2 regions of the Gordonia sp. C13 genome follow, and region 2 is predicted to be linked to the other one. Evidence: predicted binding sites of a transcription regulator. Region 2 holds the regulator's gene; the other holds the start of a gene.
What was found. Region 2 encodes LexA, which represses DNA repair genes until DNA is damaged. Its sites were predicted from a motif close to CGAACANNTGTTCG; they were not measured.
Positions count from the first base shown of each region.

Region 1: the regulator LexA is predicted to act here: its motif matches at 1,708-1,721, upstream of cofD (2-phospho-L-lactate transferase).

Region 1 is NZ_JALPSY010000024.1:57,609-73,834, reverse strand. It holds gene M1L58_RS17610 (DUF3499 domain-containing protein) at 1-306, opposite strand, end outside; gene M1L58_RS17605 (metallopeptidase family protein) at 408-929, shown strand; gene M1L58_RS17600 (WhiB family transcriptional regulator) at 1,025-1,288, opposite strand; gene cofD (2-phospho-L-lactate transferase) at 2,008-3,042, shown strand; gene M1L58_RS17590 (coenzyme F420-0:L-glutamate ligase) at 3,039-4,388, shown strand; gene M1L58_RS17585 (NUDIX hydrolase) at 4,385-4,960, shown strand; gene glgC (glucose-1-phosphate adenylyltransferase) at 5,365-6,579, opposite strand; gene glgA (glycogen synthase) at 6,693-7,859, shown strand; gene M1L58_RS17570 (putative RNA methyltransferase) at 7,887-8,789, opposite strand; gene M1L58_RS17565 (DUF3117 domain-containing protein) at 8,831-8,998, opposite strand; gene M1L58_RS17560 (DivIVA domain-containing protein) at 9,101-9,547, opposite strand; gene M1L58_RS17555 (glucosyl-3-phosphoglycerate synthase) at 9,708-10,721, opposite strand; gene folP (dihydropteroate synthase) at 10,718-11,599, opposite strand; gene M1L58_RS17545 (long-chain-acyl-CoA synthetase) at 11,596-13,425, opposite strand; gene M1L58_RS17540 (TIGR00730 family Rossman fold protein) at 13,482-14,039, opposite strand; gene M1L58_RS17535 (TIGR00730 family Rossman fold protein) at 14,036-14,860, opposite strand; gene dapE (succinyl-diaminopimelate desuccinylase) at 14,934-16,031, opposite strand; gene M1L58_RS17525 (DM13 domain-containing protein) at 16,075-16,226, opposite strand, start outside.
Region 2 is NZ_JALPSY010000001.1:288,381-304,606, forward strand. It holds gene hrpA (ATP-dependent RNA helicase HrpA) at 1-3,852, shown strand, start outside; gene nrdR (transcriptional regulator NrdR) at 3,826-4,314, opposite strand; gene M1L58_RS01360 (LysM peptidoglycan-binding domain-containing protein) at 4,414-4,959, opposite strand; gene lexA (transcriptional repressor LexA) at 5,196-5,903, shown strand; gene M1L58_RS01370 (putative PEP-binding protein) at 5,881-7,581, opposite strand; gene M1L58_RS01375 (DeoR/GlpR family DNA-binding transcription regulator) at 7,717-8,487, shown strand; gene pfkB (1-phosphofructokinase) at 8,484-9,443, shown strand; gene M1L58_RS01385 (PTS fructose transporter subunit IIABC) at 9,510-11,573, shown strand; gene M1L58_RS01390 (HPr family phosphocarrier protein) at 11,648-11,908, shown strand; gene hflX (GTPase HflX) at 11,931-13,388, opposite strand; gene dapF (diaminopimelate epimerase) at 13,440-14,342, opposite strand; gene miaA (tRNA (adenosine(37)-N6)-dimethylallyltransferase MiaA) at 14,366-15,283, opposite strand; gene M1L58_RS01410 (hypothetical protein) at 15,280-16,014, opposite strand.

The sequences.
Region 1 (16,226 bases), on a different contig from region 2:
CCCGCTGTCGACGAAACCCGGGCGTCCGCCACCGGCGACGGCGCCGGCCTCGCGGACGGCCTCGGCGAGGGCGGTCAGCTCGTGGTCCTCGGCGGGCACCGAGAATCCCCGCTCACTGCGCAGCATCTCCCAGCCCCGGGGGACGGTGATCCGTCGGGCGTGGTCGTCGCACAGATCCCAGGAATGCGGCTCCTGCGAGGTCGCCAGCGGACCGATCACCGCAGTCGATTCGGCGTAGACGAAGGTCAGGGTAGCCACCGCGGATCGGGCGCAGCCGGGTCGGCAGCACAGACGGGGAAGCTTCACGTGACGAGATTAGCCCCCACTGTCCGCAACCACAGAGTCGACACGCTCAGATGGGGGCAGGCGGGGCGACAGGGGCCATCGCGACCTCATAGAATCGCGCCATGCGCATCCACCCGAAGCCGACGCCGCGCGGCTCGATCGGCCAGCCGGGAATCCGTCGTGGCCGACGCCGGGTCGGACGGTACCGAGACCGGCGTGGCCGCGGCCTGCGTTCCCCGCTGCTACCGCAGAACGTGCCCGCCTACAACACCCGTTCGGACGAGTTCGACGCCGTCGCGCTCGAGGCCTTCGCCGAGATCGACGCCCAGTGGCACGACCAGCTGGCCGGGCTCGACATCGCCGTCGACGAGATCCCGCGACTGCTCCCCCGCGATCCCGAGACCGTCGAGTGGCCCGACGAGGTGACCGCCGACGGTGCGGTGCCGCTCGCCCGGTTGATCCCCGCGGGAATGGACGTCCACGGGGTGCCGACGCGGGCCCAGATCATCTTGTTCCGCCGGCCGCTGGAGTCACGAGCCAAGAAGGGTACGGATCTCCTCGAGCTCGTACACGAGGTCCTCGTCCAGCAGGTCGCGACCCACCTGGGCGTCGACGAAGACACGATCGACCGCGGACCTGAGTGATCCGCGGTCGATGATCGCGTTCGACGCCTGAACGTCGAGCGTCCAGCTCTCGCTGGGTAATTCGATTGTTCGGATGACGCCGCTCCGGCGACCCCTCAGATGATGCCGCGCTTCAGGCGCCGGCGCTCGCGCTCCGACAGGCCGCCCCAGATCCCGAAGCGTTCGTCGTTGTGGAGCGCGTACTCCAGGCACTCTGCCTTGACCTCGCAGCCCTGGCAGATGCGCTTGGCCTCACGTGTCGATCCACCCTTTTCCGGGAAGAACGCCTCCGGGTCGGTCTGCGCGCACAGTGCGCGGTCCTGCCACTGCTCCTCGACGGCGTCGAACAGATCGTCGAAGTCGTTGGGCACCAAGGCCAGATGACGACGGCCGGCGGCATCGTCTGCGTCGGATTCGACGAGATCGGTTGCGTCGGCGGAAGATTCGAGCGCGGCTGCACGCGCGGTGCCACCGATCATCGAATCGTCAACGGGCCCAAGGGTGCGAAACTCTGCGGTACCGATTTCCGGGGTGGATGTCATGACGTGCGACTCTGCGATGAATTGCGGGCGAATATGTGGTTCAAGCGGATTGCCGATCGGATTGTCCAAAGCCATCGTCGGCGCCTCCTAGCTCGGGATGTTGGTCGTTGACTGTCCTTTGCGAACACGACGTGCTGCCGTACCCACCACTGCTGCCACACCACTTGTACTCGGGATGCAGCGACTCCCTGCATCCGTTGTACACAGCGCCCGAGCGACGGCCCCTTCACTGCCGGCACCGACCCTCTCACCGAGTTCGAACATACGATCGAATCCCTTGGAGGCCAGTGGTTCTCGACCTCGAATGTTCTCGATCTCAAACTCGGAATGACACTGATGTGATTAGACACGCCGGGGGCGGTCCCGGTCAAGTTGAATCGAAGAATTCCCTTTACCATCGCGTGCCGTCAAATCTGTGACCCGACACGACGACGGCTCGAAGGCGAAGTGAAGATCACACTCCCGAGCCCTCCTCCCCGCCCGCTGGACGGGCGCGACAGCGGCGTACGGGCCCTCGCGGCCGACCACTAGAGTGGCGGTGTGAAGGAGTACCTGCTGTGAAGTTGACCGTACTCGTCGGCGGCGTGGGAGGCGCGCGTTTCCTCCTCGGACTGCGCGAACTGCTCGGCACCACCCCGTTCCCGCCGCATCCCGACGACCCCACCCTCGGTGTCGGCGAACATCAGATCACCGCGATCGTCAATGTCGGCGACGACGCGTGGATGCATGGTGTGCGTATCTGCCCCGACCTCGACACGTGCATGTACACCCTCGGCGGCGGCATCGATCCCGAACGCGGGTGGGGCCGGCGCGGCGAAACCTGGCACGCGAAGGAGGAACTCGCCGCCTACGGCGCCGACCCGGACTGGTTCGGTCTCGGCGACCGCGATCTCGCCACCCATCTGATCCGGACGCAGATGCTCGACGCCGGGTACAGACTGTCCGATGTGACCGCCGCCCTGTCCCGCCGGTGGAATCCGGGCGTGCGCCTGCTGCCGGTGACCGACGACCGGCACGAAACGCATGTGGTGATCGCCAAACCGGACGGCGATGAGGGCGAGCGCGTGGCCATCCACTTCCAGGAATGGTGGGTTCGCCACCGCGCCCAGGTCCCGACCTTCGGCTTCGCACAGGTGGGATCGGACGACACCACCCCCGCACCCGGAGTCCTCGACGCGATCAGCGACGCCGACGTCATCCTGCTCGCACCGTCGAACCCGGTGGTGAGCATCGGCGCGATCGTGAGCGTTCCCGGGATACGCAGTGCGCTGCGCACCACGAAGGCCCCGGTTGTCGGTGTCTCGCCGATCATCGACAACCGACCGCTGCGCGGCATGGCCGACGAGTGCCTGTCGGTGATCGGCGTCGAGTCGTCCGCCGAGGCGGTCGCCGCCCACTACGGTGCCCGCAGCGGCAATGGCATCCTCGACGGCTGGCTGATCGCCGAGGGCGATCGCGCTCAGGTCGACGGCATCGCCATCGGTTCCGCACCGTTGCTGATGACCGACCCGCAGGCCACCGCTCAGATGATCCGCGCTGCCTGCGCACTCGTCGACGTGGCCATGCCGGAACAGAACGTGGGCACCGAGTGAGCGACCTCGCCGATCACCGCGCCCCGAACGGCCTGGAGATCCGGCCGGTCACCGGTCTCCCCGAGTTCACGCCCGAATCCGACGTCGCCGCCGAGATCCTCGCCGCCGCACCGTGGTTGGAATCCGGCGATGTGCTGGTCGTGACCAGCAAGATCATCTCGAAGGCCGAGGGCCGCATGGTCGATGCCCCGGCCGATCCGGAAGAACGTGATGCGCTGCGCCGCAAGCTCGTCGAGGCCGAGTCGGTGCGGGTCCTCGCCCGCAAGAACCGAACGCTGATCACCGAGAACCGTCTGGGTCTGGTCCAGGCCGCGGCCGGGATCGACGGCTCCAACGTGCGCTCCGACCAGTTGGCCCTGCTCCCCGAGGACCCCGACGGCAGCGCGAGAAGACTGCGGGCCGCCATCGCCGAGCGCGCCGGCCTCGAGGTCGCGGTGATCATCACCGACACGATGGGTCGTGCCTGGCGCACCGGCCAGACCGATGTCGCGATCGGATCGGCGGGGATCGCCGTCACCCATCCCTACGACGGCGGCACCGACGACTACGGGAACCCGTTGGTGGTGACCGACATCGCGGTCGCCGACGAACTGTCCGCGGCCGCGGATCTGGTCAAGGGCAAGCTCGCCGCCGTTCCGGTGGCCGTCGTGCGCGGGTTCGCGCCCGCCGACGACGGTTCGACCGCCGCCGACCTGATCCGGCCCGCCGAGGAGGACCTGTTCCGGCTGGGCACCGAGGAGGCGATCGCACTGGGTCGTCGCGAGGCCATCCGCACCCGTCGCTCCGTACGCGCCTTCGACGACCGGCCGGTCGACCCGGAACTGATGCGCGCCGCTCTGGGCGAGGCCCTCACCGCGCCCGCGCCGCACCACACCCATCCGGTGCGGTTCGTGTGGGTGCGCTCGGCGGAACGGCGTCGTGCGCTGCTCGACGCGATGACCGCCGAATGGCGCGCCGACCTCGAATCCGATTCCAAGACACCCGAGTCGATCGAGAAGCGTCTCCGTCGGGGCCAGATCCTGTACGACGCACCAGAACTGGTGATCCCGTTCCTGGTGCCCGACGGCGTCCACGAGTACCCCGACGAGCGCCGGAATGCGGCCGAGCACACCATGTTCACGGTGGCCGCCGGCGGTGCCGTGGCGAGCCTGCTGATCGCGCTGTCGGTCCGCGAGATCGGCAGTTGCTGGGTGGGCTCCACGATCTTCGCCGCATCGACGGTGCGTCGTGTCCTCGACTTGGACGCGTCGTGGGAGCCCCTCGGCGCGGTCGCCATCGGACATCCCCTCGAAGCCGCCCCGCTGCGCGATGCGGCGCCGACCGACGAATGGGTGATCGAACTGTGAGCGCGGAATCCCTGCACGCCTCGGCTGTCGAGGCATTGACCGCCTGGGAGGCGCCCGAGTCGGGACAGGACAGCCTCCGGCACGCCTACCTCGCGTTCCTCGCCGCCGCCCCCGACGCCTGCCTGCGGGCTTGTGCGGCAGGCCATCTCACCGGGTCGGCCATCGTCTTCGATGCCGATCGCAGCCACGTTCTGCTGACCCTGCATCCCCGCGTCGGCAAGTGGATTCAGCTCGGCGGACACTGCGAACCGTCCGACGAGACCCTCGCCGACGCCGCACTGCGGGAGGCCCGCGAGGAGTCCGGAATCCCGGGGCTCGATCTCGACCAGGTCGGCGCGGGCGGCGGAATCGTCCACCTGCACACCCACCCGATCACCTGCTCGCTCGGCGTGCCGACCCGTCATCTCGACGTGCGCTACCGGGTGGTCGCCGCCCCCACCGCCGACGGTGGTCTGCCACAGTTCGAACGCAGCGTGGAATCGGTGGACCTCCAGTGGTGGCCCATCGACGACCTGCCCCCGGACGCCGACGCCGACATCCCGGAACTCATCCGCGCAGCGTTGGCGGGCTGACCTCGATACGCGACGCCCTCGCTACGCTCGGTCGGCGCTACTCGGCCGGCGGTGGGAGCGCCGACACCCCCGCTGTCCGAGGTGCGAGGAGCGCCGACCCCCCTGCTGTCTGAGGTGCGAGGAGCGTAAGCCGCCGGGCTGAGTAGCGACGAAGGAGCGTGTCGAAGTCGACGAGCCACGAAGACCTGGTGAAATGACGTCGCCGGCCCTTCGTGGCTCGCTCCGCTCGCACCTCAGGGAGCGGACGTGGGGCTCCGCTCGCACCGCAGGAAGCAGACGTGGGCTCCGCTCGCACCTCAGGAAGCAGACGTGGGCTCCGCTCGCACCTCAGGGCGCTGCGGGCGGCCCAGCGCGGTAATTCTCGTCCCCGAGAGGGACCTCGATACGCGGCCGGCAGGGATGCTTCAGACCCGAATCCCCTTGCCGACCGTCACGACGCCACCGGCGCTGACGGAGAAGCGTTCGCGGTCGGCGTCGGGGTCGACGCCGAGTTGCTCGCCGTCGCCGACGACGACGTTCTTGTCGAGGATCGCCTTACGGACGACCGCACCCTTGCCGATGCGTACGCCCGGCATGAGAACGGCGCCGTCGATGATCGCGCCGTCCTCGACGATGACGTTCGATGACAGCACCGAATTGCGAACGGTTCCACCCGAGATGATGCAGCCCGAACCGACCACCGAGTCCTCGGCCACGCCACCTTGGACGAACTTGGCCGGCGGGAGGTTGTGTGTCTCGCCGCGGATCGGCCAGCGGCCGTTGTAGAGGTTGAAGATCGGGTGCACGGACACGAGATCCATGTGCGCCTCGTAGAACGCGTCGAGGGTTCCGACGTCGCGCCAGTAGCCCTTGTCGCGCTCGGTGGCGCCGGGCACCTCGTTGTCCTTGAAGTCGTAGACGTAGGCGGTGTCGCGGGCGACGAAGGCCGGGATGATGTCGCCGCCCATGTCGTGGTCGGAGTCGGAGTCGGCGGCGTCCTCGCGCAGTGCCTCGACGAGCGCTTCGGTGGTGAACACGTAGTTACCCATCGAGGCGAAGGTCGAGTTCGGGTCGTCCGGGGTGCCGGGCGGGTCCGCGGGTTTCTCCAGGAATCGGGTGATCTTGCCGGAGGCGTCGGAGTCGATGCACCCGAAGGCGACCGCTTCCGCACGCGGCACGCGGATGCCGGCGACGGTGACGTCGGCACCGGAGGCGATGTGCGCCTCGACCATCTGCGACGGGTCCATGCGGTAAACGTGATCGGCACCGAAGACCACGATGTACTCGGGCTGTTCGTCGGTGATGAGGTTCATCGACTGGAAGATCGCGTCGGCGCTGCCGGTGTACCAACGGGGTCCGAGGCGCTGCTGTGCGGGCACCGGCGTGATGTATTCGCCGTGGAAACCTGACGTCCACCAGGTCTGCGAGATGTGCCGGTCCAGCGAGTGCGATTTGTATTGCGTCAGCACGCAAATGCGCTCGTATCCGGCGTTGACCAGGTTCGACAGCACGAAGTCGATCAGCCGGTAGGCACCGCCGAAGGGCACCGCAGGCTTGGCCCGGTCCATCGTGAGCGGGTAAAGGCGTTTGCCTTCGCCGCCTGCGAGGACGATGCCGAGGACGTGCGGCTGTGATCTCACTCCCCCAACTTAACCGCGATCGACAGCCTCGGCCAGATGACAGCGCCGACGGATTCGCGGCCGTGTTCGCACAGCGATGGCGAACTGCCCGCGATGCCACTAGCGTCGTCATCATGAGGGTGGCGATGATGACACGGGAGTATCCACCCGAGGTGTACGGCGGTGCCGGCGTACACGTGACCGAATTGGTCCGTCACCTACGCGCTCTCGCGACCGTCGACGTGCACTGCATGGGTGCCGAACGCGACACCGCGGCGGTCTATTCACCCGATCCGGGCCTGGCCGGTGCGAATGCGGCGATCACGACACTCTCCGCCGACCTTCGCATGGCGGTCGGAGCCGAAGGGGCCGACGTCGTGCACTCCCATACCTGGTACACCGGCCTCGCCGGACACGTCGCCGCGCAACTGTACGGCGTACCGCACATCCTCACGGCACATTCGCTCGAACCGTCACGCCCGTGGAAGGCCGAACAACTCGGCGGCGGATACCGGGTGTCGAGCTGGGTCGAACGCAACGCGGTCGAATACGCCGATGCGGTGATCGCGGTGAGCTCTGGCATGCGCAACGACGTCTGCAACACCTATCCACGGCTCGACCCCGAGCGGGTCCACGTGGTGCGCAACGGCATCGACACCACCCAGTGGTATCCCGTCGACGACCCCTTCGGACCAGAGTCGACTCTGACCGCGCTCGGCGTCGATCCTCAGCGTCCGATCGTCGCGTTCGTCGGACGTATCACCCGGCAGAAGGGCGTCGCACATCTCGTCGCGGCCGCCCACGACTTCCACCCCGACGTCCAGCTGGTGCTCTGCGCAGGTGCGCCCGACACCCCGGAGATCGGCGCGGAGATCGAGGCGGCGGTCGGCAAGCTGTCCGCGTCCCGACCCGGTGTGCATTGGGTCCGGGAGATGCTGCCGCTCCCCCGTATCCGCGAGATCCTCACCGCGGCATCGGTCTTCGTGTGCCCCTCGGTGTACGAACCGTTGGGCATCGTGAACCTGGAGGCCATGGCGTGCGGAACCGCGGTCGTGGCCTCGGAGGTCGGCGGGATCCCCGAGGTGGTGCGCGATCACGTCACCGGTCGTCTGGTGCCCTATGACCCCGTCGATCCGCAGACCTTCGAACACGATCTGGCTCAGACGGTGAATGCCGTCGTGGCCGATCCGGTGATGGCGACGGCAATGGGGGCGGCCGGTCGCGAGCGCGCCGAGGCCGAGTTCTCCTGGGCGACGATCGCCGAACAGACGCTCGGGGTGTACCGCTCCGTCCTGCGCTGACGCACCACCTGCGCAGCAGGTGGTGCGTCAGTTCCCGGCGACCGGCCGGCAGGTCGTGACGACGACCGACAGCGTCACCTCGACCCTGCCGTCGCCGACGAATTCCGCGGCACGTGAGCGGATGTCGGCGTCCTCGGCGTGGAAGGCCGACGGGCCCATCGCGACGAGGTCACCGACGGTCTGTGCGTCGAGTTGGAGAACGGAACGGACCGGCGACGAGTCGACGACCTCGAAACCGTCGGTGAAAGTGGCCTGCAGCCGTTCGGATTTGCCGGAGTCGACGCTCAGCATCTGCATCGGCGCGATGATCTCGGCGAGATGGTCTGCGGCCGGGCTGACGACCACGAGGCCTCCGCCGGGCTGCAGTATCCGCGCGAACTCTGCGGCATTGCGCGGCGCGAACACCGAGAGCGCAACGGTGGCAGCGTCATCGGCGATCGGTAGGCCGCGCCAGATGTCGGCGACGACCGCCGCGTGGCTCGGAGTGCCGCGCGAGATCGCCCGCGCACAGAACTTGGAGAGGTCGATACCGATGCCGCGTGCCTCGATCGAGGGCGATGCGTCGGCGAGGGCAGTCACCGCGGCGCGAAGGTAGTGGCCCCCACCGGCTCCCGCGTCCAGGACGACGGGTTTGTCGACACCGGCACCGAATTCGCGTGTCCGTTCGGCCACCGCGTCCAGAACCGGGATGAAGAAACCGGCTTCGTGGACACGTGCGCGGGCCGCGACCATGGCCGCGGTGTCGGCACGCAGCGAGCCCGAACGTCCGTCGAGCAGTGAGACATAACCCTGTTTGGCGATGTCGAAGGAATGACCGTCACCGCAGCGGAGTGATCCTCCACGCGGCGACGGCCTGGACCCGGCTGCTGCCGGGGAAGTCTCGTCGTGCCCGGTCCCGGGCGGCGCGGTCTCGAAAGGCCCGGCACACACCGGGCATCGAAGCAGCTCGACGACGTCGGCGAGATCTCCGTTCAGCCGGTGACCCCGCGGAGTTCCTCACCCAGTGCGGCGGCTTCGTCGGCGGTCAACTCGACGACGAGGCGACCTCCGCCCTCGATCGGAATCCGGACAACGATTCCACGCCCTTCCTTGGCCGCTTCGAGGGGGCCGTCCCCAGTACGTGGCTTCATTGCCGCCATTCTCAAGCTCCCTTCACAGTGTCCCTGCTTTGAACATGATACGTGTCGTCGTCTCAATCGAATGCGAGTGCGCGACACAAGCACTGTTCCGACGTGTTCCGATCACCTGTCGGATGTAATCGACGGGCCTGCTTCGCGCGTGGCCGGTTTGGGGTCCGGATCGTCGTAAACCGCCTGCTCCCGGCCGTTCTCGGGGTTGTCGGCATTCTCTGCGGCAGCGTCGGGAACGCCCGTCGTGGTGGGGGCCACATCTGTCCCGGACTCGCGCTCACGAAGGCGCGCGATGACCGTTCGGAGGTCGTCGACCTCGCGCGCCAGACGCGCCAGCGCCCAGTCGACCTCGGACTGCTTGTAGCCCCGGAACGTCTGCATGAAGCGCAGCGCCCGGACGTCGTCGCCGCTGATCCCGACCGTCGGCAGACGGGTGAGGGTGGTGTCGGGTTCGACCGGGGGCAGTTCCTCCCCGCGCCCGAACACGAACCAGACGATGGCGAACACTGCCCCGGCGACGAGCGCCATGATCAGCAGGTACAGCAGCAGGGTCTGCATACGTCCCATCCTGACAGACCGGCGTCGGGCGGCCCCCGCGGCACCTGGCCGCCCGTCGGGCCATCAGACCGCACACGACACCGGCGACACTGCGTCACGCCGAGGGCATGTCACGGTGTCGCCGGAGTCGAGAGGTGGTCGGCCAGCCTACCGAGATCGTCTAGGAGGCCATCACCTTGGCGTTGACGGAGCGGAGCGTGTTCATCGGCGGACGGTCCTCGAGGTAGACCTCGGTGGTGTGCGGGGTGAACGAGCCGTCGGACTCGGCGGTGAACTGGGTGAGTCCGACACCGGAGTCCTCGATTCCGCATCGCCGCATGAGCGTGCCGACGATCTGCCGGCTCATGACGCCGAGTTCGATGAGCGGCCGGTTGCGGTGGGTGCGGACGCCGAGGTTGACCTGGCCGATGCCGGCGAGACCGTACCGGTCGTAGGTGTCGATGAGGAGGCCGATCTCCACGCCGTAGCCGGGCGCGAACGGCACCGACGACAGCATCTCGCGGGTGCCGGCGTACTCGCCGCCGAGCGGCTGCAGGACCGCGGTGAGGTCGGGCTTCTGCGAGGCCAGCAACGGACGGGCGACGAGTTCGGTGACGCGACCGCCGCCGTTGGCATCTTGGGTGCCGCCGGTCCGCAGCGGACGACGGTAGTAGCCCTTCACCAGATGAATGCCCGGATTCACCAGGAGCGGGCCGAGCATCTTCGGCACGAACATCGGGTCCGGGTCGATGAGGTCGGAATCGACGAAGGCGATGATGTCGCCGGTGGTCGCGGCGATCGAACGCCACAGCACCTCTCCCTTGCCCTTGACGGGTTCGAGTTCGGGTACCGCCTCTTCACGGCTGATGACCTGCGCGCCGGCGGCGAGTGCACGCTCGGCGGTGGCATCGGTGGAACCCGAGTCCAGGACGATGAGTTCGTCGACGAGCGTGCCGTACAGCGGCATGATCGAGGCGATCACGTCGGCGACGGTCTCCTCCTCGTTCAGAGCGGGGAGCACCACCGAGACGGTGCGACCGTCCTTGGCGGCGACGAGTTCGTCGATGGTCCAGTCCGGCTGTTCCCAGGTGTGGGTCGCCGACCACTGCCGCTTGGTACCGAGCGCCTCGGCCGGCGTCGGCCACACGGCGGCCTTGTCGCGACTGATGGGGTTACGTCGCTTCTGCTTGGTCATGCAAGTCCCCTGACTGTTCGGGCGGGCGGTCTCGTTCCCGCGATGGCAGCGACCATGTCGACCACACGACGGGTGGCGGCGACCTCGTGTACGCGAAAGATCCGGGCGCCTTCGGCGGCGGCCAGAGCGGTCGCGGCGAGAGTTCCCTCCAACCGTTGCTCCAGGTCTGTACCCAAAGTCTCCCCCACAAAATCCTTGTTGCTGAGCGCCATCAGCACCGGCCAGCCCGTATTAACAAGATCTTTCACACGGCGTAACAGAGCGAGCCCGTGGTGAGTGTTCTTGCCGAAATCGTGCGTCGGGTCGATAACGATCGCGTCTCGATGGACGCCCGCTGCCAGGGCCCGTTCGGCCGCGCCGGTCACCTCGGCGAGCACATCGGCCACCACCGCGTCGACGGAGTCGCCGTAGGCGACGCGATGCGGGCGAGTCCGGACGACGGCACCGCCGGTGTGCGAACACACGATCCCCGCGCCGCGTTCGGCCGCCACCGCGACCACCTCGGGGTCGAATCCGGCCCACGTGTCGTTGATGAGATCGGCGCCCGCCGCGCACGCCTGGTCGGCGACCTCGCTGCGCCACGTGTCGACGCTGATCAGCACGTCGGGGTGGCGCTCGCGGATCCACGAGATCATCGGAACGACGCGGGCCGCCTCGGTCGTCGCGTCGACCTCCTCGCCGGGCCCTGCCTTCACCCCGCCGACATCGATGATGTCGGCCCCCTCGGCGACCACCTGGTCGACGCGTCGCTGTGCGGCGGTGTCGTCGAAGCTGGCGCCACGGTCGTAGAAGGAGTCAGGGGTGCGGTTGACGATCGCCATGACCAGCGCGCGGTCGGTGGCCACCGGACGACCGCACAGGGTCGGCGAAACAATCATCCCTTGGGGACCTTGGCGGCTGCCACGTCGTCGGGGTAATCCTCGTAGTACTCCACGTAGCCCTTCTCCTTGCCGACCAGCACGTAGACCTTATCGGCCTCGGCGTCGGCATAACCTTCCTTACGGAGTTCGACTTTACGGTTCTTGAAGGTCGAGGTCTGCTCGAAGTCGTCGACGATCCGCACGAACAGCGGCACCGCATAGGACGGCAGCGCCTTGCAGAGGTGCTCGGCGAGCCGTTTCGGCTCGAGGTCGGCTCCGTCGCGCAACTTGATCGCCACCATTCCGGCGCGGCCGTCGGTGCCGGGCACCTCGACGCCGTAGGCCACCGACTGTGCCACCGCGTCGTAGGAATCGACCGCACCCTCGACCTCGGTGGTGGCCACGTTCTCGCCCTTCCAGCGGAAGGTGTCGCCGAGCCGGTCGACGAAGGAGATGTGCGCGAAGCCCTGGTCGCGGACGAGGTCGCCCGAGTTGAAGTACGCATCGCCCTTCTTGAAGGCGTCGCGCACGATCTTCTTCTCGGTTTCCTCCTCGTCGGTGTAGCCGTCGACCGGCACCCGGTTGGAGATCTGCGCGAGCAACAGCCCCGTACCGCCCTTGCCGACCTCGGTCAGCCGGCCCTCGGAGTTGCGCTTCGGGTTGCCCTCCTCGTCGTATTCGACGATCTTGTACGGCAGCGGGCAGAAGCCGGCGGTCTTGTCGACGGTGAAGGCGTTGACGAAGGCGAGGTTGAGTTCGCTGGCGCCGTAGAACTCGACGACGCGGTCCACGCCGAACCGCTCGCGGAACTCGTCCCAGATGTCGGGGCGCATCCCGTTTCCGACGACGGTGTGGACCGAGTGCTGCCGGTCGGTGGGCTTCTCCGGCTGCGCCAGCAGGTAGCGGCACAGCTCACCGATGTAGCAGAAGGCGGTGGCGCGGTTGAGGATCACGTCGTCCCAGAACTTCGACGCCGAGAACGACTTGCCGATCGCGAAGCACGCGCCCGACGCCAGTACCGACGACAGCGAGACCGACAGTGCGTTGTTGTGGTAGAGCGGCAGCGGCACGTACATGGTGTCGCTGTGACGCAGGCGGACCGCGAGACCGCCGATTCCGGAGAAGCTGGCCAGCCACCGGTTGTGGCTCATCACGCTGGCCTTGGGCATGCCGGTGGTACCCGAGGTGAAGATGTAGAAGGCCTTCGTCGAGGCCGGCAACTGCGCGGTGACCTCCGGATCGGTGTCCGGCTTGTCCTCGGCGGCGGCATCGAACTCGGCGAAATCGAAGACGTGCTCGGGCAACGCCGATTCCGGGATCGACTCGAAGGTCTCGGCACACTCCGGATCGTGGACGAGGACCTTGGCCCCGAGCAGCTTCACCGAGTGCTCGAGGACATCCCCGCGCTGGTTGTAGTTCAGCATCCCGGCGATCGCGCCGAGCTTCACCGTCGCCAGCATCAGCAGCAGATCGGTGGTGTTGTTCTTGGAGAGCAGGGCGACGACGTCGCCCTTGCCGACGCCGGCCTCGGAAAGGACTGCGGCATAACGGTTCACACGGCGATTGGCCTCACCGTAGGTGGTCGTGCGGCCCTCGAACCGGACGAACGGACGGTCCGGATGAGCGTTCGCAAGCTTCTGGAAGACCGAGCCGATCGTCTTCTTCGCCTCCGGCGGGCGTCGGATGAGGCCCGGTGCGTGCTTGATCATCCCGGTCGCGTGTGGCGCCATCTTCACCACGCCGCGCAGGAGATCCCCCACCCCGACCGTCTTCACCGTGTCCTGGCTCGAACCGTTCGTCGTCGAGTCCGACTGGACGTCCTTGGGCTGGGTCTCTGGGGACATGTGGCCTCCGCTCTCCGCTGGGCGTCGTGAGTGCCCCGCGCACTCACCGCGCTACCTTACCGGCCGGTAGGAAGTTCCCACCGCTGTGTCGCCAACTCGATCGCCTCGTCGACGGAGGCCGTGACCAGCAGCCGATCCAACGATCGCTGGGAGACGAATCCGGTTGTCGACAACTCTCTCAGCCAGCCGAGGAGCGGCGCGTAGAAATCGAAAGGATCGAGCAGGACCACCGGCTTCTCGTGCATGCCCAGGTACCCACCCGTCCAGGTCTCGAACAGCTCCTCCAGGGTTCCGATACCCCCGGGGAGCGTGATGAAACCGTCGGCGCGCTCGTCCATGAGGCGCTTGCGTTCACGCATCGTCTCGGTGATGACGAGTTCGTCGGACCCGAGGTCGGCGACCTCGCGCTCGATCAGCGACCTCGGGATGATGCCGGTGGTGTGGCCGCCCGCCGCTCGCGCAGATGTGACCAGCGAACCCATCATCGAGACGTTGCCGCCGCCGGAGACGACGGTGTGGCCGGCACGCGCAAGGGCCGCCCCCACCTCGGTGGCGAGATCGAGGAAGCGCTGCTCGACGGGACCGGACGCACAGTAGACACAGACGGCACTCACCGGGCAATCGTGCCATCGACTCCGGGCGGGTTCACGCCGGGTTGCGTCGGGGCCGCCGCCTCGATCGCTGCGACGACGTCGTCGGGGTCGTCGACGACGGTCAGCAGGTCGAGGTCCTCGGGCGAGATCATTCCGCGCGCGGCCAGCACGTCGCGCATCCAGTCGAGCAGTCCACCCCAGAAGTCGCTGCCCACCAGCACGATCGGGAATCGCACCACCTTCTTGGTCTGCACCAGGGTGAGCGCCTCGAACAGCTCGTCGAGCGTGCCCATACCGCCGGGCAGGCAGACGAAGGCCTGCGCGTATTTCACGAACATCGTCTTGCGGACGAAGAAGTAGCGGAAGTTCATGCCGAGGTCGACCCACGGATTGAGGCCCTGCTCGAAGGGCAACTCGATGTTCAGGCCGATCGACTGGGCGCCCGCCTCGTGCGCCCCCTGGTTCGCCGCCTCCATCGCGCCGGGTCCGCCGCCGGTGATGACCGCATAACCGGCCTCACCGAGCGCTCGACCGACCCGCACACCGAGGGCGTATTCCCGCGAATCCGGCTTCAACCGCGCGGACCCGAACACGGTCACCGCCTCGGCGACGCCGCTCATCGCGTCGAATCCGGCGACGAACTCCGACTGGATGCGCAGCACCCGCCACGAGTCGCGCATCGTGCGTTCGGCGCGGCTCTCCGGGTCACGCGGGTCGACCCACTCGAGAAGTCGCCGGTCGGTCGTCTTGCCCCGCTGTTCCGGCCGGATTCGGATCGGCCCGACGTAGCAGACGTCGTCTGCGGCGGGATCGTGCGCAGGAGGTTCCGGATTCGTCGACATGCAGGTCACGCTAGCAGCGTGTGACGCCCCTCCCCGACCGCGTCGAACTGGCTCAGGACAGGGCCGGGCCGACTCAGGACAGGTAGGCGCGAAGCAGTTCGGTGACCGTGCGGATCTGCTCGACCGGGACCCGCTCGTCGCGGCGATGCGCGAGATTCGGGTCGCCGGGTCCGAGGTTCACCGCGGGGATGCCGAGGGCCGAGAACCGCGAGACGTCGGTCCATCCGTACTTCGCGCGGAAGCGTCCCTGCGCGGCCTCGACGAGAGCGGCTGCCGCCGGATGTGCCAGGCCGGGCAGCGCGCCGGCCGCGGCGTCGGTGACCTCGAGGGTGACCGTGCCGTCGGCGAGATCGGCGGCGAAGACCTCGCGGACATGATCGAGTGCTTGCTCGACGGACCGGTCCGGGGCGAAACGGAAGTTCACGTCGACGTGCGCGGCGTCGGGGATGACGTTGCCCGCAACACCTCCGGCGAGCCCTACCGCCGAGAGTCCCTCGCGGTACTCGCACCCGTCGATGTCGACGCGGCGCGGCTCGTAGGCGGCCAGAGTGGTCAGCACTCCGCCGAGCTTGTGGATCGCGTTGTCGCCCATCCACGAGCGGGCCGAGTGCGATCGCGTCCCCGACGTCGCGAGCCGAACCCGCAGCGTCCCCTGGCAACCCGCCTCGATGAGACCAGCGGTGGGTTCGCCGAGAATCGCGACGTCACCGGCGAGCCACTCCGGCAGTTCCCGCTCGATGTCGTTGAGGCCGTTGAACTCGGCGGCGATCTCCTCGCAGTCGTAGAAGATCAGGGTCAGGTCGTGGGCCGGGTCCTCGAGTGTCGCGGCGAGATGCAGGAAGACCGCGTCGCCCGACTTCATGTCGACGGTGCCGCAACCGTGCAGGACGTCCCCCTCTTCCGGGTGCGTCTCGCGTCGCGAGGGCAGGTTCCCGGCGACGGGCACGGTGTCGAGGTGTCCGGCGAGGATGACGCGCTGCGCCTTCCCACGGTTGGTGCGGGCAAGCACCCGGTTGCCGTGCCGGAGGATCTCGAAGCCCGTCGTCTGCTCTCGCAGTGCCGCTTCCACCGCGTCGGCGATGGCCGACTCGTTGCGTGACTCGCTCTCGATGTCGACGAGGGCGGCGGTCAGTTCGACGGGATCGGCGGCGAGGTCGAGTGCGGTGCTCACGCACCTACCGTATCTGGGTTTCTACCCGCTCAACCGACATGGATCAGCGGACGTCCGGTGCGGTCAGTTCCGCTGCTCCGAACGAGACGCTGAACTTCACGCACCACAGGAAGACTGCAGGATAGGCGGCGAGGTCGACGTCGGCGGGGATCCCGTAGACCTGGTTGCCCTTGTTGCCTTTGATCATCCCGAGGT
Region 2 (16,226 bases):
CGCACCCCCGACCCGCGCAGATGGCAACAAGTCGTCGCGGACGTCGAGAAGGCCCGGAGCCGCCTCGACCGTCGCCGGGCCACCGTGCCGGTGCTGCGCTTCCCCGACGAACTCCCCGTCTCGGCCGCCCGCGAGGAGATCGCCGACGCGATCCGGGACCACCAGGTCGTGGTGGTCGCCGGTGAGACCGGTTCCGGCAAGACCACGCAGCTGCCGAAGATCTGCCTCGAACTCGGCCGCGGTATCCGCGGCACGATCGGCCACACCCAGCCGCGGCGCATCGCGGCCAGCTCGGTGGCCAAGCGCATCGCCGACGAGACCGAGACCGAACTCGGTGACGCGGTCGGTTATTCGGTCCGGTTCACCGACCGTTCGGGCGCGGACACGCTGATCCGCGTGATGACCGACGGCATCCTGCTCCGCGAGATCGCCACCGATCCGATGCTGCGCCGCTACGACACCCTCATCATCGACGAGGCCCATGAGCGCAGCCTCAACATCGATTTCATCCTCGGGTACCTGCGTCGACTGCTGCCGCAACGACCGGACCTGAAGGTGATCATCACCTCGGCGACGATCGAACCCGCCCGTTTCGCGCGGCATTTCAGCACGCCCGAGACGTCGGTCCCGGTCATCGAGGTGTCCGGTCGTACCTACCCCGTCGAGATCCGTTACCGGCCGCTGAGTCTCCAGGAACGGCCGGACAGCGGCGACGACGCCGGTGGCGGCGAGCACGCCGACCTCGACCAGATCCAGGGCATCGACGCCGCGATCGACGAGCTGTGGGCCGGCGGCCGCGGCGACATCCTCGTTTTCCTCCCCACCGAACGCGACATCCGCGAGACAGCGGATGCGTTGAAGCGCCGGACCGGAACCGGCCGGAACGGCGGCGCGGAGATCGTTCCGCTGTTCGCACGGTTGTCGATCGCCGACCAGCAGAAGGTTTTCGCCCCGTCGAACGGTCGCCGGATCGTACTGGCCACCAACGTCGCCGAGACCTCGGTCACGGTGCCCGGCATCCGCTACGTCATCGACACCGGCACCGCCCGCATCAGCCGATACTCGACCCGCACCAAGGTCAACCGCCTTCCCATCGAACCTGTCTCGCAGGCCAGCGCCCGCCAGCGCGCCGGCCGATGCGGTCGCGTCGCCCCCGGCGTGTGCATCCGGCTCTACAGCGAGAACGACTTCGACGCCCGTCCCGCTTTCACCGACCCGGAGATCCTGCGCACCAACCTCGCCGCCGTCATCCTCCAGATGACCTCGCTGAAACTCGGTGAGATCGCGGACTTCCCGTTCGTGCAGCCGCCCGACGAACGCGCGATCCGCGACGGCATGGGCGTACTGACCGAACTCGGTGCGATCACCGTGAGCCGTGAGGGCGGCCCGCCGCGCCTCACCCCCGTCGGTCGGTCCATGTCCCGCATCCCCGTCGATCCGCGGATCGCCCGGATGCTCATCGCCGGCCGCGAACTCGGCTGCCTCGACCACCTGCTCGTCATCGCCTCCGCGATGTCCCTGCCCGATCCCCGCGAACGTCCGGCCGAACACCGCGAGGCCGCAGACGCCTCGCATCGTCGCTTCGTCGTGCCGCAGTCGGACTTCCTGTCCTACGTCGAGCTGTGGCGCTACCTCGAGGAGCAGCGGAAGGAGTTGTCCAGCAGCAAGTTCCGACGGATGTGCGAACGGGAGTTCCTGCACTTCCTGCGCATCCGGGAATGGCGGGACCTGCATCGCCAGCTCACCGAGATCGTCAAGGACCTGGACTGGCCGGTGAGTCCTGCCGGTTCCGACCTTCCCGAGGTCGACGCCGACGCCGTCCACCGCGCGATCCTCTCGGGTCTGCTGTCCAACATCGCGGCGCGCAACACCGAGGGCCGCGAGTTCACCGGGGCACGCAACACGACGCTGATGATCTTCCCGGCGTCACCGCTCGCCAAGAAGCCGCCGCCCTTCATCATGGCCGCGGAGGTCCTCGAGACCTCCCGCCTGTTCGCGCACACCGTCGCCGGCATCGATCCGTTGTGGGCGGAGAAACTGGCCGGCGTTCTGGTGAAGCGTACGTACAGCGAGCCGCACTGGTCGTCCAAACGCGGTGCCGCGATGGCCTACGAACGGGTGACGCTGTACGGCGTCACCCTCGTCGCGAAACGCCGCGTCGACTACGGCCCCATCGATCCGGTCGTCTCCCGCGAACTGTTCATCCGCCATGCCCTGATCGAGGGCGACTGGCGTACCCAACACCCGTTCTTCGAACGCAACCGCGCTCTGCTCGAAGCCGCCTCCGACGTCGAGAACCGCATGCGCACACGCGGACTGGTGATCACCGAGGATCAGCTGTTCGAGTTCTACGACAAGCGGGTGGGCGCCGAGGTCACCTCCGCACGGCACTTCGACACGTGGTGGAAGAAGGCCCGACGCGCCGACGCGGCTCTGCTCGACCTCAAGCCCGAGGACGTCGCGGCGAGCACCGAGGCCGCGCCCACCGACTACCCGGGCGCCTGGCAACAGGGCGATACCCGACTCGAACTCCGCTACCGGTTCGAACCCGGCGCACCCGATGACGGTGTCACCGTGATCATCCCGCGCGCACTGCTCCCCCACGTGCGCCCGGCGGGATTCGACTGGTCGGTGCCCGGCATGCGGACGGAACTGGCCACCGCCCTGGTGAAGTCGCTGCCCAAGCGGTTGCGCAAGTCCATGTCCCCGGCGCAGCGTTTCGCCGAACTGGCCCTGGCGCGTCTGACACCGCGCAGCGAACCGCTCACTGTCGGGCTCGCGCGTGAGCTCACCACGATCACACAGATGACGGTCACCGCAGCCGATTTCGACGTCGACCGAATTCCGGCCCACCTCAAGATGCATTTCGCCGTGGTCGACGACACCGGGAACATCACCGCGCGAGCCGATTCCATCGCCGAACTCCAGCGTGTGGGCACACGCGCCGCGACAAAGACGGTGAAGCGCACCCTGTATAGCGCCTGGACCGACGAGGGTATCGGCACCCTCGCCGCACAGCGGACCGTCGACATCGCCGGACAACGCCTCACCCGCTACCCCACGATCGACGCGATCACCGACGAGGCCGGGCGGACCCGCGGGGTGGTCGTGATCGATGCCGCGTCGGAGCAGACCCGTGATCGGTTGGCGGAGAGAGGGATCGTCGCGCTGCTCGACCTCGCGATCCCTCCCCTGCACCGACGTGTGGCGAGCTCTCTCGGCGCCGCCGGCCGACTCGCGTTGAGTCAGAGCCCCTACCCGGACCTCGATGCGCTGCTGGCCGACTGCACACGCCGCGCCATCCGCGATGTGGTGGCCGGCCTCGACGCCGGCACGCTGTCCGCGGTGCGCTCACCCGAGGCGTTCCGCGCACTCACGGAGAAACTGCGGCCACGGATCTCCGAAGCGGCACCCGAATACTTCTCTCTCGCCGTCGAATCCCTCGGCTGGGTGGCGCCGGTGCGCGCCGCGATCGACCGTCATGCCGGTTCGCTCGCAGCCGACGACGTCGCCGAACAACTCGACAATCTCGTCTTCGACGGCTTCATCGCCGCCACCGCACGACGACATCTGGAGAACGTGCCGCGCTATCTCGCGGCGGCCGAAGCCCGGTTGACGGCACTGCCCGCATCCGCGGCCCGGGACCAGGCCGGAGTGGCCGTCGTCGACCGGGTGACCGAGCGGTGGGCCCAGCGACTGACGCAGGTCCCCGAGCACCGGAAGGCCTACGTCAACGACGAGGCTCAGTGGCTTGTCGAGGAACTGCGGGTGGGATTGTTCGCCGAACGACTCGGCACCGCGTACCCGGTGTCGGAGAAGCGGGTCCTACGAACTCTGGACCGACTCGGCTGAGGCCTTGCCGGACTCGGACGACGCCGAACGCAGATCGTCGATCTCGCGCTGGAAGTCCTCGACGGAGTCGAACGAGCGATACACCGACGCGAAGCGCAGGTAGGCGACCTCGTCGAGGTCGCGCAGCGGCTTGAGGATCGCGAGTCCGACCTCGTTGCTGGGGATCTCGGCCGATCCACTGGCACGCACCGTGTCCTCGACCTGCTGGGCCAGCTGGGCCAGCGCGTCCTCGGCGACGTGGCGTCCCTGGCATGCGCGCCGGACGCCCCTCATCACCTTCTCGCGACTGAACGGTTCGGTGACACCGTTGCGTTTGACCACCGCGAGCACTGCGCTCTCCACGGTCGAGAAGCGTCGCCCACACTCCACGCAGGAGCGGCGGCGCCGGATGGCCTGCCCCTCATCAGCGACACGCGAGTCGATGACCTTGGTGTCGTCGTTCTTGCAGAAGGGGCAGCGCATCGTATCCTCACGCAGGTCACGGGACACTCTGATGCAGCCGGGCCGCATGCCAGGCCGGTAGTCGGCCGGTCCCTGTGACATCGAGGATACCGCCCGCGTTCAGTGGTACCGGGGGGCGAGGAGCGGCTGGCCGACGCGCAGGCCGCTCGACGGGAGGTCGTTCAGCTGGACGATCTCGTCGACAACTGCCTCACGGGGCATCTCGGGGGCGACACGAGATGCGATGGTGCTCAGCGAGTCACCCGAGCGCACATGCACGACCTCGGTGCCGACCGAGGACGGCGTGACCGTGGCGGCATAGTTCTGGCCGACGACCGCGATGACCCAGACGGCCAGCGCGAGTCCGACGCCGGCGAGGATGGCCGTCGCCGTGCGCCGGCGCCGGCGGATGACCGCCGAGGGGGCGGTCTGCGCGGGACGCGAGGCCGGCACGACCGGTCCACGACCGCGCAGACCGACCGGCGAGGCGCACTGCGTGGAGGCGATCCGGCGGACCCGGACCGCAGACTCCGGTACCGGGCGACCGTCGACGGGACGGCGCCCGTCGACGGGACGGCGCCCGTCGCCGCGGCGCATCGGGCGCTGCAGGACGTCGCCATGAACATCGTCGAAGTGGACGGGGTCGATGAGAGTGGCGGTGCGCATGGTGCCCTCCGTGTTTCCGGTCGAACCGTGTTCGTGCGGACCGCGTCGTCCGTGTTCGAACTGTTCGAGTGTCGATCATCTGTTCGATGAACTGATGTTCGATTTGTAGCACGGCACTCCGACAATTGTCTCGCAACACGTCGAACAAATGTTTGATGCGGTCGGCGATCTCGGCTACGCTCGTCGAGAAGAGAAGCGATCTACCAGCACGTTCGGAAATCGAGAGGAACCCGATCATGAGCGATGACGGCGGTAAGCGCACCGGAGCGCGGGGCGCCGACGAGCCCGTCACCCCGGCAGACATGGCGGCGGCCGAGGCCTCGCTGACGCCGCGGCAGCGCGGAGTTCTCGAGGTGATCCGCAAATCCGTGCGCGAGCGCGGTTACCCGCCGAGCATCCGCGAGATCGGTGACGAGGTGGGTCTCACCTCGACCTCATCCGTTGCCCATCAGCTGCGGACACTCGAGCGCAAGGGCCTCCTGAAGCGCGATGCGAACCGTCCGCGGGCGGTCAACATCGCGCCGAGCGAGCCGCCGACGCCCACCTCGCCGGACGGCAGCGCGCTACCCGAGCCCACCTTCGTGCCGGTGCTCGGCCGGATCGCCGCAGGCGGCCCGATCCTCGCCGAGGAAGCCGTCGAGGACGTCTTCCCGCTCCCCCGCGAACTCGTGGGTGAGGGCTCGCTGTTCCTGCTGAAGGTGGTCGGCGAGTCGATGATCGACGCGGCGATCTGCGACGGCGACTGGGTGGTCGTCCGCCAGCAGAACGTGGCCGACAACGGCGACATCGTGGCCGCCATGATCGACGGCGAGGCCACGGTGAAGACCTTCAAACGCCAGAAGGGTCACGTCTGGCTGATGCCGCACAACGAGTTGTTCGACCCGATCCCGGGCGACGAGGCCGTCATCCTCGGCAAGGTCGTCACCGTGATGCGGCGGATCTGACCTCGTCACTCTCGAGTACCGCGGCGGCAGCCGCGCGAGCCGCAGCCGGATCGGCGGTGGCCAGCGCGGCTGCCGCCGCGTTCTCGCAGGTGGCCAGGGTGACCCCGCCGAGCTGCGCCCCGACCGCGGCAGCCGCGACGGGAGCGCTCGACAGCGAGGTGACCCCGAGCCCGACGAGTACGCAGGCAAGGTAGGGATCTGCTGCGGCCTCGCCGCAGACGCCCACCGGTTTGCCCTGCTCGCGTCCGGCCCGCGCGACCGTCGCGATGAGGTGCAGGACGGCCGGCTGCCACGGATCGGTCAGCGATGCGAGGTCGGCGGACATCCGGTCGGCGGCCATCGTGTACTGCGTGAGGTCGTTGGTGCCGATCGAGACGAAGTCCACCTCGGCCAGGATCGCCGGGGCGAGGATCGCCGCGGCGGGGACCTCGATCATCACACCGGCCACCAGTCCGCGCTTGCGCACCTGCGCGGCGAACGCCGCCGCCTCGGCCGGTGACGCGATCATCGGCGCCATGACCCAGGGACTCGACTCGGAACCCTCGGCGGCGCGCGCGATCGCGTCGAGCTGGTGTTCACGGATCTCCGGGTGCGCCAAGGCGATCCGGTCGCCGCGCACACCGAGCGCCGGGTTGGCCTCCTCGGGCTGGTTCACAAAGCGCAGCGGCTTGTCCGAGCCGGCATCGAGGGTGCGGATGACGACCTTGCGGCCCCCGAAGGCGTCGAGGACCGCGCGATAGATGTCCGCCTGCTCCTCGACCGACGGTTCGTCGGCGCGTTCGAGGAAGGCCAGTTCGGTTCGGAACAGTCCCACGCCCTCCACCGGATGATCGGTGGCCGCACGGGCCGACGACCCGTCGGCGACGTTGGCCAGGATCGCCACCTCCACGCCGTCGGCGGTACGACCCGGGCCGGACCAGTCGGCCACGCGGGCGGCATGGCGCGCGTACTCTTCGACCCGTGCGCGGGCGGCGGCGTCGTCGGGCTCGACGACGATCTCGCCGGTGGCGCCGTCGACGAGTACCGCTGTGCCGGAACCGATCTCGTCGAGTCCGGACACTGCGACGACGCAGGGGATACCGAGCTGGCGGGCGATGATCGCGGTGTGGCTGGTGGGCCCGCCCAGTCGCGTCACGAGCGCGATCGTGGTCGCGGGATCGAGTCCCGCGGTGTCGGCGGGCGCGAGGTCGTCGGCCAGGAGGATCGACGGCACGTCCGGCGTCGGCACACCGGGTTCGGGCAGGCCCAGGAGCTCGGCGAGCACGCGGTCGCGAACGTCGTTGAGATCGGTGACGCGCTCGGCCATCAGCCCGCCGAGCTTGGTGAACACCGCGGCGAACTGCTCGGTGGCGGCGACGGCCGCCGATGGCGCCGAGGCACCCTTGGCGATCAGTCCCGACGCCGCACCGATCCAACCGCGGTCCTCCGCGAGTCCGGCGGTGGCGGTGAGCACCTCGGCGGCGACGCCGGTGTTCTGCGAGGCCCGCTCACGCAGGCGCGCGGCGACGGCAGCCGCTGCGGCGGTGAACCGCTGGGCCTCGTCGGCGCGCTTGTCCTCGGCGACCTCGACACCGGCGCCGAGGGCCTCCGCGGAATGGTCGGGACGGCGTCCTGGCCAGAGTGCGGGCCCATGGGCCACACCACCGACAACCGGCGTCCCCGTCAGAATCTGCGTCATGTGACCACGGTTACAAATTCTTCTTGACTTGTCAACACAAACAGGCGTAAACACAGTTACTACAACACGCAAAGCCACATGTTCCCACATTCCCGGAGAACATCACATGCGCGGAACGATCAGAACGGAGCCGGTGTGTACGCCGAGGAGAGACAGCAGGCCATCACCGAGGAGGTACGCGTCGCAGGACGCGCCTCGGTCGCCGAGCTCGCCGCGAAGTTCGACGTGACCAGCGAGACCGTCCGCCGCGACCTCGCGGTCCTCGAACGCGCCGGGCACCTGCAGCGCGTCCACGGCGGCGCCGTCCGCCCCGAGGTCCTGCGCGTGATCGGCGAACTCGGCATCGCCGAGCGCGAGACGGAACAAACCGAGGAGAAGGCGGCCATCGGCCGTGCCGCCCTCAGCTTCCTCCCGCCCGACGGCGGATCTGTGCTCTTCGACGCCGGTACCACCACCTTCCGGGCCGCCGACGCCATGCCGCGCGACCGCGATCTCACCGTGATCACCAACAGCCTCCCGATCGCCGGACTGCTCGCCGGACACCACGCCGACGGTCTCCACGCCCTCGGCGGTCGCGTCCGCGGGCTCACCCAGGCGACGGTCGGCGCCGAGACGGTCGCCGCGCTGGGACGACTCCGCGTGACGACCGCATTCATCGGCACCAACGGACTGAGCGAGGCACACGGACTGTCCACCCCCGACCCCGACGAGGCGGCGGTGAAGGCGGCGATGGTCGCCGCGGCCCGACGCGTCGTCGTCCTCGCCGACAGTTCGAAGATGGAGCGCGAGGAGCTGTCCGGTTTCGCCGGCGTCGACGACATCGACGTCCTCATCACCGACTCCGGCATCGATCCGGAGTTCTCCGCCGCACTGTCGGCCCGCGGCGTCGAGGTCGTGATCGCGTGATCCTCACCGTCACCGCCAATCCGAGTGTCGACCGGACCCTCGAACTCGCCACCCCGCTGCGACGCGGCGAGGTCCAGCGGGCCGGCGTCGTCCGCGCCGAACCGGGTGGCAAGGGCGTCAACGTCGCCCGCACCGTCGCCGCCGCCGGACTCCCGACCCGTGCCCTGCTGCCCGCTCGCGCCGGCGACCCCCTGCTCGCCGCGCTCGACGGCCTCGGGCTCCCCTACGACGCCGTCCCCGTCGACGGCGAGGTCCGTTCCAACGTCACCATCGCCGAATCCGACGGCACCACCACGAAGATCAACGCCCCGGGCGTGACCCTCACCGCAGCTCAGCTCGAGTCGCTGTCCGCTCTGATCCGAACCCACGCGAACGGCGCGGACTGGGTCACGCTGTGCGGATCGCTGCCGCCCGGAGTGCCGGACGACTGGTACCGGCCCGTCGCCGACGCGCTGGTCACCGCCGGATGCCGCGTGGCCGTGGACACCTCGGGAGCACCGTTGCGCGCCGCCGCGGCCGGGCGTGTCGACCTGATCAAACCCAATGAGGACGAACTGGCCGAACTCACCGGCGCCGACGCCGCCGAGCTTCGTGATTCCCTGTCCCGCAACGATCTCCGCCCGGTGGTGACCGCGTCACAGGCCCTCGTGGAGCAGATCGGCGGCAGCGTGCTGGCCACCCTCGGCGCACGGGGCGCCGTCCTTGTGAGCCCGACTGGCACCTGGTGCGCGACCCCACCACCGATCGTCCCGCGTAGCACCGTCGGCGCAGGGGACTCGTCCCTGGCCGGTTTCCTCATCGCCCGGACGCGTGGTGCGTCGGCGCCGGAATGTCTCCGGTCGGCCGTCGCCTACGGATCGGCGGCCGCCGCGCTGGCCGGCACTGCCTCCCCCACCCCCGATCACCTCGACCTGGCCGGGGTCACGGTCACGGAACTATCCGGGGCCGGCCGATGAGTTGACCCCGATCCCACCCCAGCAGAACCCGCACCACACCAACCCTCCATTGCCGAAGGACATCCCATGACCGAGCAGATCATCACCGCACAGACGGTGAGTCTCGACGTCGACGCCGGCGCCGACCCCGCCGCCGTCATCACCACCCTCGCCGATGCTCTGGCCGCGGCCGGACGGACCACCGATCCCGCCGACCTGGCCCGCGCGGCACTCGAGCGGGAGGCCAAGTCCGCCACCGGACTTCCCGGCGGCATCGCGATCCCGCACGCGCGCACCGCGTCGGTGACGTCGGCGAGCCTGGCCATGGCGCGCCTGTCCCGCAAGGTCGACTTCGGCGCACCCGACGGTCCGGCCGATCTCGTCTTCCTCATCGCCGCCCCCGAGGGCGGTGCCGCCGCGCACATGAAACTGCTGAGTTCACTGGCGCGTTCGCTGGTCCGCCCCGACTTCGTTGCGGCCCTCCGCGAGGCCGAGACCGACGACCGCGTCATCGAACTGGTCACCGAGGCGATCGACCCCGACGCCAAGAAGGAAGCCACTCCCCCGGCGGCTCCGGCGACGGCAACCCCGGCCGACTCCGAGACGCCCGCCGAAAAACCTGCCGAGGGCCGGCCGCGCGTCCTCGCGATCACCGCCTGCCCCACCGGGATCGCGCACACCTACATGGCCGCGGACGCGCTGAAGTACGCCGCCGAGCGTGCCGGCGTCGACTTCGCGGTGGAGACACAGGGCTCCTCGGCCACCACACCGTTCGATCCCGACGTCATCGCGTCCGCCGACGCGGTCATCTTCGCGACCGACATCGGGGTGAAGGGCAAGGGCCGCTTCCACGGCAAGCCGGTGATCGCCTCGGGCGTCAAACGGGCCATCAACGAACCCGACACGATGATCGCCGAAGCCGTTGCCGCCGCACAGAATCCGGAAGCGCCCCGGGTGACCGACGACGGTGGCACCGACGCCGCCGCGTCCGGATCGTCGTCGGGTCTCGGACTGGCCGGTCGGACCCGGCAGGCACTCATGACCGGTGTCAGCTACATGATCCCGTTCGTCGCGGCGGGCGGTCTGCTCATCGCGCTGGGCTTCCTGCTCGCGGGTTACGAGATCGCCAACAGCACCCTCGATGCCGGGGGTTCCCTCAACGACGCCGCCTTCATCGCCCTGAACAACAGCCTCTGGGATCTCCCCTCCGGGGGTCTGCTCCAGTACCTCGGCGCGGTGAGTTTCGCGATCGGGTCGGGGGTGATGGGACTCGCCGTCCCGGTCCTCGCCGGATACATCTCGTTCGCGATCGCCGACCGTCCCGGCATCGCACCCGGTTTCGTCGCGGGCATCGTGTCCCTTGCCGTCGGCGCGAGCTTCATCGGCGCACTCATCGGCGGCCTGATCGCCGGCGCCGCGTGCCTGTGGATCTCGCGGCTCCCGGTTCCGCAGTGGGCCCGTGGCCTGATGCCGGTCGTGGTCATCCCGTTGTTCGGCAGCCTGATCGTCGGCGGCCTGCTCTACCTGGTTCTCGGCAAGCCGCTCGCCTGGCTGACCGAGCAGATGAACTCCGGGCTCGAGAGCATGTCCGGCGGATCGGCCGTCGTCCTGGGCATCGTGCTCGGCCTGATGATGTGCTTCGACCTCGGCGGCCCGGTCAACAAGACCGCCTACCTGTTCGCCACCGCCGGTATCGCCGACGCCGCGACGGCGGGTCCCGCCCAGTTCCAGATCATGGCCGCGGTCATGTGCGCCGGCATGGTCCCGCCACTCGCCCTGGCGCTCGCGACAGTCCTGCGTCCCGGCCTGTTCACCGAGCCCGAACGCGAGAACGGCAAGGCCGCCTGGCTTCTCGGCGCGTCGTTCATCTCCGAGGGCGCCATCCCGTTCGCGGCGGCCGACCCGTTCCGCGTCATCCCGTCGATGATGGCCGGCGGCGCCCTGTCCGGCGCGCTGATCATGGCGTTCGGTGTCGAGCTCCGCGCCCCGCACGGCGGCATCTTCGTCTTCTTCGCCATGAACAACTGGGTGCTGTTCCTCGTGGCTTTGCTGGCCGGCACCGTCCTGAGCGCGGTCGTGGTGATCGCGGCGAAGCAGTTCGGCCGGACCCGCGAGATGGCCGCGGCCGATCTCGAGGTCGTGGCAGCCTGAAGTCCGGACCCCGCCGAACACCCACACACCGACGAACAACCATCAGACAAGCAATCAGCAATACAGGAGGCACCATGCCCAGCACCACCGCCACCGTCGGATCGGCCGTCGGCCTGCACGCCCGCCCGGCCACGATCATCGCCGAGGCCGTCGCCGACACCGGCAGCACCGTGACCCTCGGACTCGAGGGCGGTGACCCGGTCGACGCCGGTTCCGCACTGATGATCATGACGCTCGGCGCCGAAAAGGGCACCAAAGTCGTCGTGACCGCCGAGGACCAGGCGGCCCTCGACAAGATCGTCACCCTCGTCGAGACCGACTTGGACGCCGACTGATCCGGACGCCGACTGACCGGATCTAGACCGTGAGGTCCGCGATCTCGCCCGCGAAAGCGGCCGGGACGCGGACCTTCATCGTCGTACCCGACTCGGTGTGCTCGGAGGTGAGGACCTCGCCCTCGCTGTGGATCCGGGAGACGATGTCGCCGCGGGAGAACGGCACCTCGATGGTGAGCTCGACGTCCTCGCGGCCCACGAATTCACGTACGCGGTCGAACAGCTCGGGCAGTCCCTCGCCGGTACGCGCCGAGACGAACACCGCGTCGGCACCTACCGCGCCGCGCAGTTCGGTGAGCCGGTTGCCGTCGATCGCGTCGATCTTGTTGATCACCAGCAGTTCCGGCGGCGCCTCCGCCTTCTCCTCGGCGACGATCTCGCTGATGACCTGACGCACCGCCGAGATCTGTTCCATCGGGAACGGATCCGATCCGTCGACCACGTGCAGGAGCAGATCGGCGTCGACCACCTCTTCCAGCGTCGACCGGAACGCCTCGACGAGCTGCGTGGGCAGGTGCCGCACGAAACCGACGGTGTCGGTGAAGACCACGGCCCGCCCGTCGTCGAGCGTGGCCCGTCGCGTCGTCGGGTCGAGGGTCGCGAACAGCGCGTCCTGCACCAGGACACCCGCGCCGGTCATGGCGTTGACCAGACTCGACTTGCCGGCGTTGGTGTAGCCAGCGACGGTGATCGACGGGATCGCCGAACGGTTGCGGGCGGCCCGCTTGGTGGTGCGCGCCTTCTTCATGTCGCGGATCTCGCGGCGCAGCTTGGCCATCCGCTCACGGATGCGCCGGCGGTCGGTCTCGATCTTGGTCTCACCGGGACCACGCAGACCCACACCGCCGTTGCTGCCGGCGCGGCCACCGGCCTGCCGGGACATCGATTCACCCCAACCGCGCAGACGCGGGAGCATGTACTCCATCTGCGCGAGCGAGACCTGTGCCTTGCCCTCACGGGACGTGGCGTGCTGGGCGAAGATGTCGAGGATGAGTGCGGTCCGGTCGATCACCTTGACCTTGACGACCTTCTCCAGCGCGGTCAGCTGGGCGGGCGTGAGCTCACCGTCGCAGATGACGGTGTCGGCCCCGGTTGCCAGGACGATCTCGCGGAGTTCCTCGGCCTTGCCGCTACCGATGTAGGTGGCCGAGTCCGGTTTGGAACGGCGCTGGATCAGCGCGTCGAGGACCTGCGAACCAGCGGTCTCGGCCAGCGCGGCGAGCTCGGCCATGTTGGCCTCGGCCGAGGCGGCGCTGCCCTCGGTCCAGACACCGACGAGAACCACCTTCTCGAGGCGGAGCTGCCGGTACTCGACCTCGGTGACGTCGGTGAGTTCGGTGGAGAGTCCGGCGACGCGCTGAAGTGACGCACGCTCGGAGAGTTGGAGTTCGCCGACGGTCGGATCGTCGTCGCGGTGGAGGTCACCGGAGCGATCGTCGAGGTCCGCGTCGGACAGGATCTGTGCTGATGATTCGGTCATACGGGATCCATGGTCTCACGCCACGGCCGTGCTGAGCACGTGATTATCGGCTCAGCGGCCCCAGCCGGGTCGCAGGACGCCGTCGGCGACCAGCATCGACGGGCCGCGCAGGGTCGAGCCGTCGGTCCGGATGGTCACCGTGACCTCCCCGCCCGGGATGCCGATGCGCAGCTCACCGGCGTCCTGTCCGCGCGCGTCGAGAGCCGCGCGCGTGGCCGCGACCAGGCCTGTTCCGCAGCTGCGGGTCTCGCCGACGCCGCGTTCGAAGACCCGCATCCGCGCGTACAGACGACCGTCGACGTCCTCGACCGGCGGGGTCAACAGTTCGACGTTGGCCCCGTTCGGGAAGTCGTCGGCCTCGATGACCACACCGGCGGTGAAATCGACGGCCGCGAGGGCCTCGGCGGTGAGATCGGCCACCACACACGCCAGGTGCGGGTTGCCCACGTCGACCTTGGCACCCGGGTAGATGTCGTCGCCGATGCGCACGACAGAGGTGCCGTCGAGACGGGCGATGCCCATCTCCACGGTCACCTCGGCGTGCACATCGTCGAAGGAGTGGATGATCACCGGCCGGGCTCCGGCGCGCGAGCCCACCGTGAAGGTGTCCGTGTCGGCGAGTCCGGTCGCGCGGACGAAGTGGGCGAAGACCCGGACACCGTTGCCGCACATCTCGGCGATCGAGCCGTCGCCGTTGCGGTAGTCCATGAACCAGTCGTCGGCCGCAACGCCGTCGGGCAGGGCGTCGATAACACCGCGTTCGACGAGCGCACCCGTGCGCGCCACGCGCAGCAGACCGTCCGCCCCGATGCCCCGCTGCCGGTCGCACAGTGCCGCGACCATCTCGGCGTCGAGTGACAGCTCGGCGGCCGGGTCGGCGAGCACGACGAAGTCGTTCTCGGTGCCGTGACCCTTGACGAAGCGCAGACCGGTTGGGTTGGAACTCACGCGCACCAGACTACTTCTCGGTGCGTGGATCACACGGCGGCGGCCTCGAGGGCTCGGTCGGCGAGGTCGGGGGCGGCGGCGTCGAGCCAAACGGCACGGTGATCGCGGCGGAACCACGACCGCTGTCTGCGCACATACCGGCGGGTGCCGACGAAGGTGAGTTCCTCGGCCTGGGCCATGTCGTATTCGCCGTCGAGGGCGGCGAGCACCTGCTTGTAGCCGATCGCCTGCGAGGCCGTGCGGCCCTCCCGCAGTCCGGCCGCGCACAGGCCCTCGACCTCGTCGACCAGACCGGTGGAGAACATCAGCCGGGTACGCCGCGCGATCCGGTCGTCGAGTTCGGCCGTCTCCCGGTCGAGCGCGAGGATCACGGTTCCCCACCGGGGTTCGCCGATCGTCGGCTGCGACGCCGCGAAGGGCTGCCCGGTCAGTTCGACGACCTCCAACGCGCGGACGATCCGCCGGCCGTCGGTGTCGAGAATCGTTGCGGCAGCAGCGGGATCGACCGAGGCGAGCAGCCGGTGCATCTCGGCGACCCCGCGTTCGGCGAGCATCTCCTCGTACCGGCCGCGGACCTCGGGATCGGTCGCCGGGAACTGCCAGTTGTCGAGCAGCCCCTGGATGTACATCATCGAGCCGCCGACGATCACCGGGACACGACCGGCGTCGAGGAGTCGCTCCACGTCCGCGGTCGCGGCCTGCTGGTATCGGGCGACGGTGGCCACCTCGGTCACGTCGAGGACATCGATCTGGTGATGCGGTATGCCGCGGCGTTCGTCGAGCGGCACCTTGGCGGTCCCGATGTCCATGCCGCGGTACTGCTGCATGGCGTCGATGTTCACGATCTCCCCGCCCAGACGCTCGGCGAGGTCGAGGGCGAGGTCGGATTTCCCGCACGCGGTCGGGCCGACGACCATGATCGGCCGCAGTGCCGGCTGGTCGCTCATGACCGGTCACCGGAAACGGTCCACGCGGCGACGACGTACCCGACCCCGAACGGGGCGTCGGCGTAGCTCGTCTTCGGCACGACGCCCGAACCGCAGCTCTCCACCGCGGCGGCGGCGACCTGCCACGCGACCCGGCCGCCGATCCCCTCCGTATCGCAGGATTCGGGTCGCAGGGCTGCGAGCGCCCGCATGTCGGCGGCCCCGATGGCCGCGACGATCGACTCGTTGAGCGCGACCGCGGAGTCCCGTCGGCCACCGCCCGGTGCCTTGGGGGTCAACGCGGTCGAGCCGTCGCCGACGACGAGGAGTCCGATCCGCTCCGGGGACTCCTCCAGCCGTGCGCCGAGATCGGCGCCGAGAACCGCGCACTCGGCGGGCGAGGTCTCCCGGCCGACGATCCACATGCTCGTCGGCCCCAGCGACGCCCACTCCCGCAACCAGGCCCCGATCAGGGCGGACAGACTCATCCGGGGGCCGGTCCGATCGCTCACGCTCACCCGGACATCCACCCCGAACCGGGCGAAACTACCCGACCCCGACTCTTCCACCTGGCCGGTCACCGGGTCGTCGGAGGCGCCGAGAACGACCCAGCGATCGATCCCGCTCGACGCCGTATCGGCGAGGGCATCCCGCACCGCCGACCGCACGGGTTCGGTGTCGAACGCCGACGGACCGGCCAGTTCGGGTACCAGCAACGGGGCACTCGGTACGAAGACGACGGCCGCAAGCACACCACGACGCTAGTCGAACCAGACATCGCGACCGACGCCCGAACCCCGACACGGATTCCGGTAAGTCGCCGCGCACGCCACACACACGCGCCTGAACTGCTTGAATGGATCCGTACTGTCGGCTGTCGCCGGGGCGTTACGATGCCCCGCGAGAACCGACCCAGCGACCGGCAGCCGTGACGCGCGGCACCACTGAGCGGCAGGACATGTGC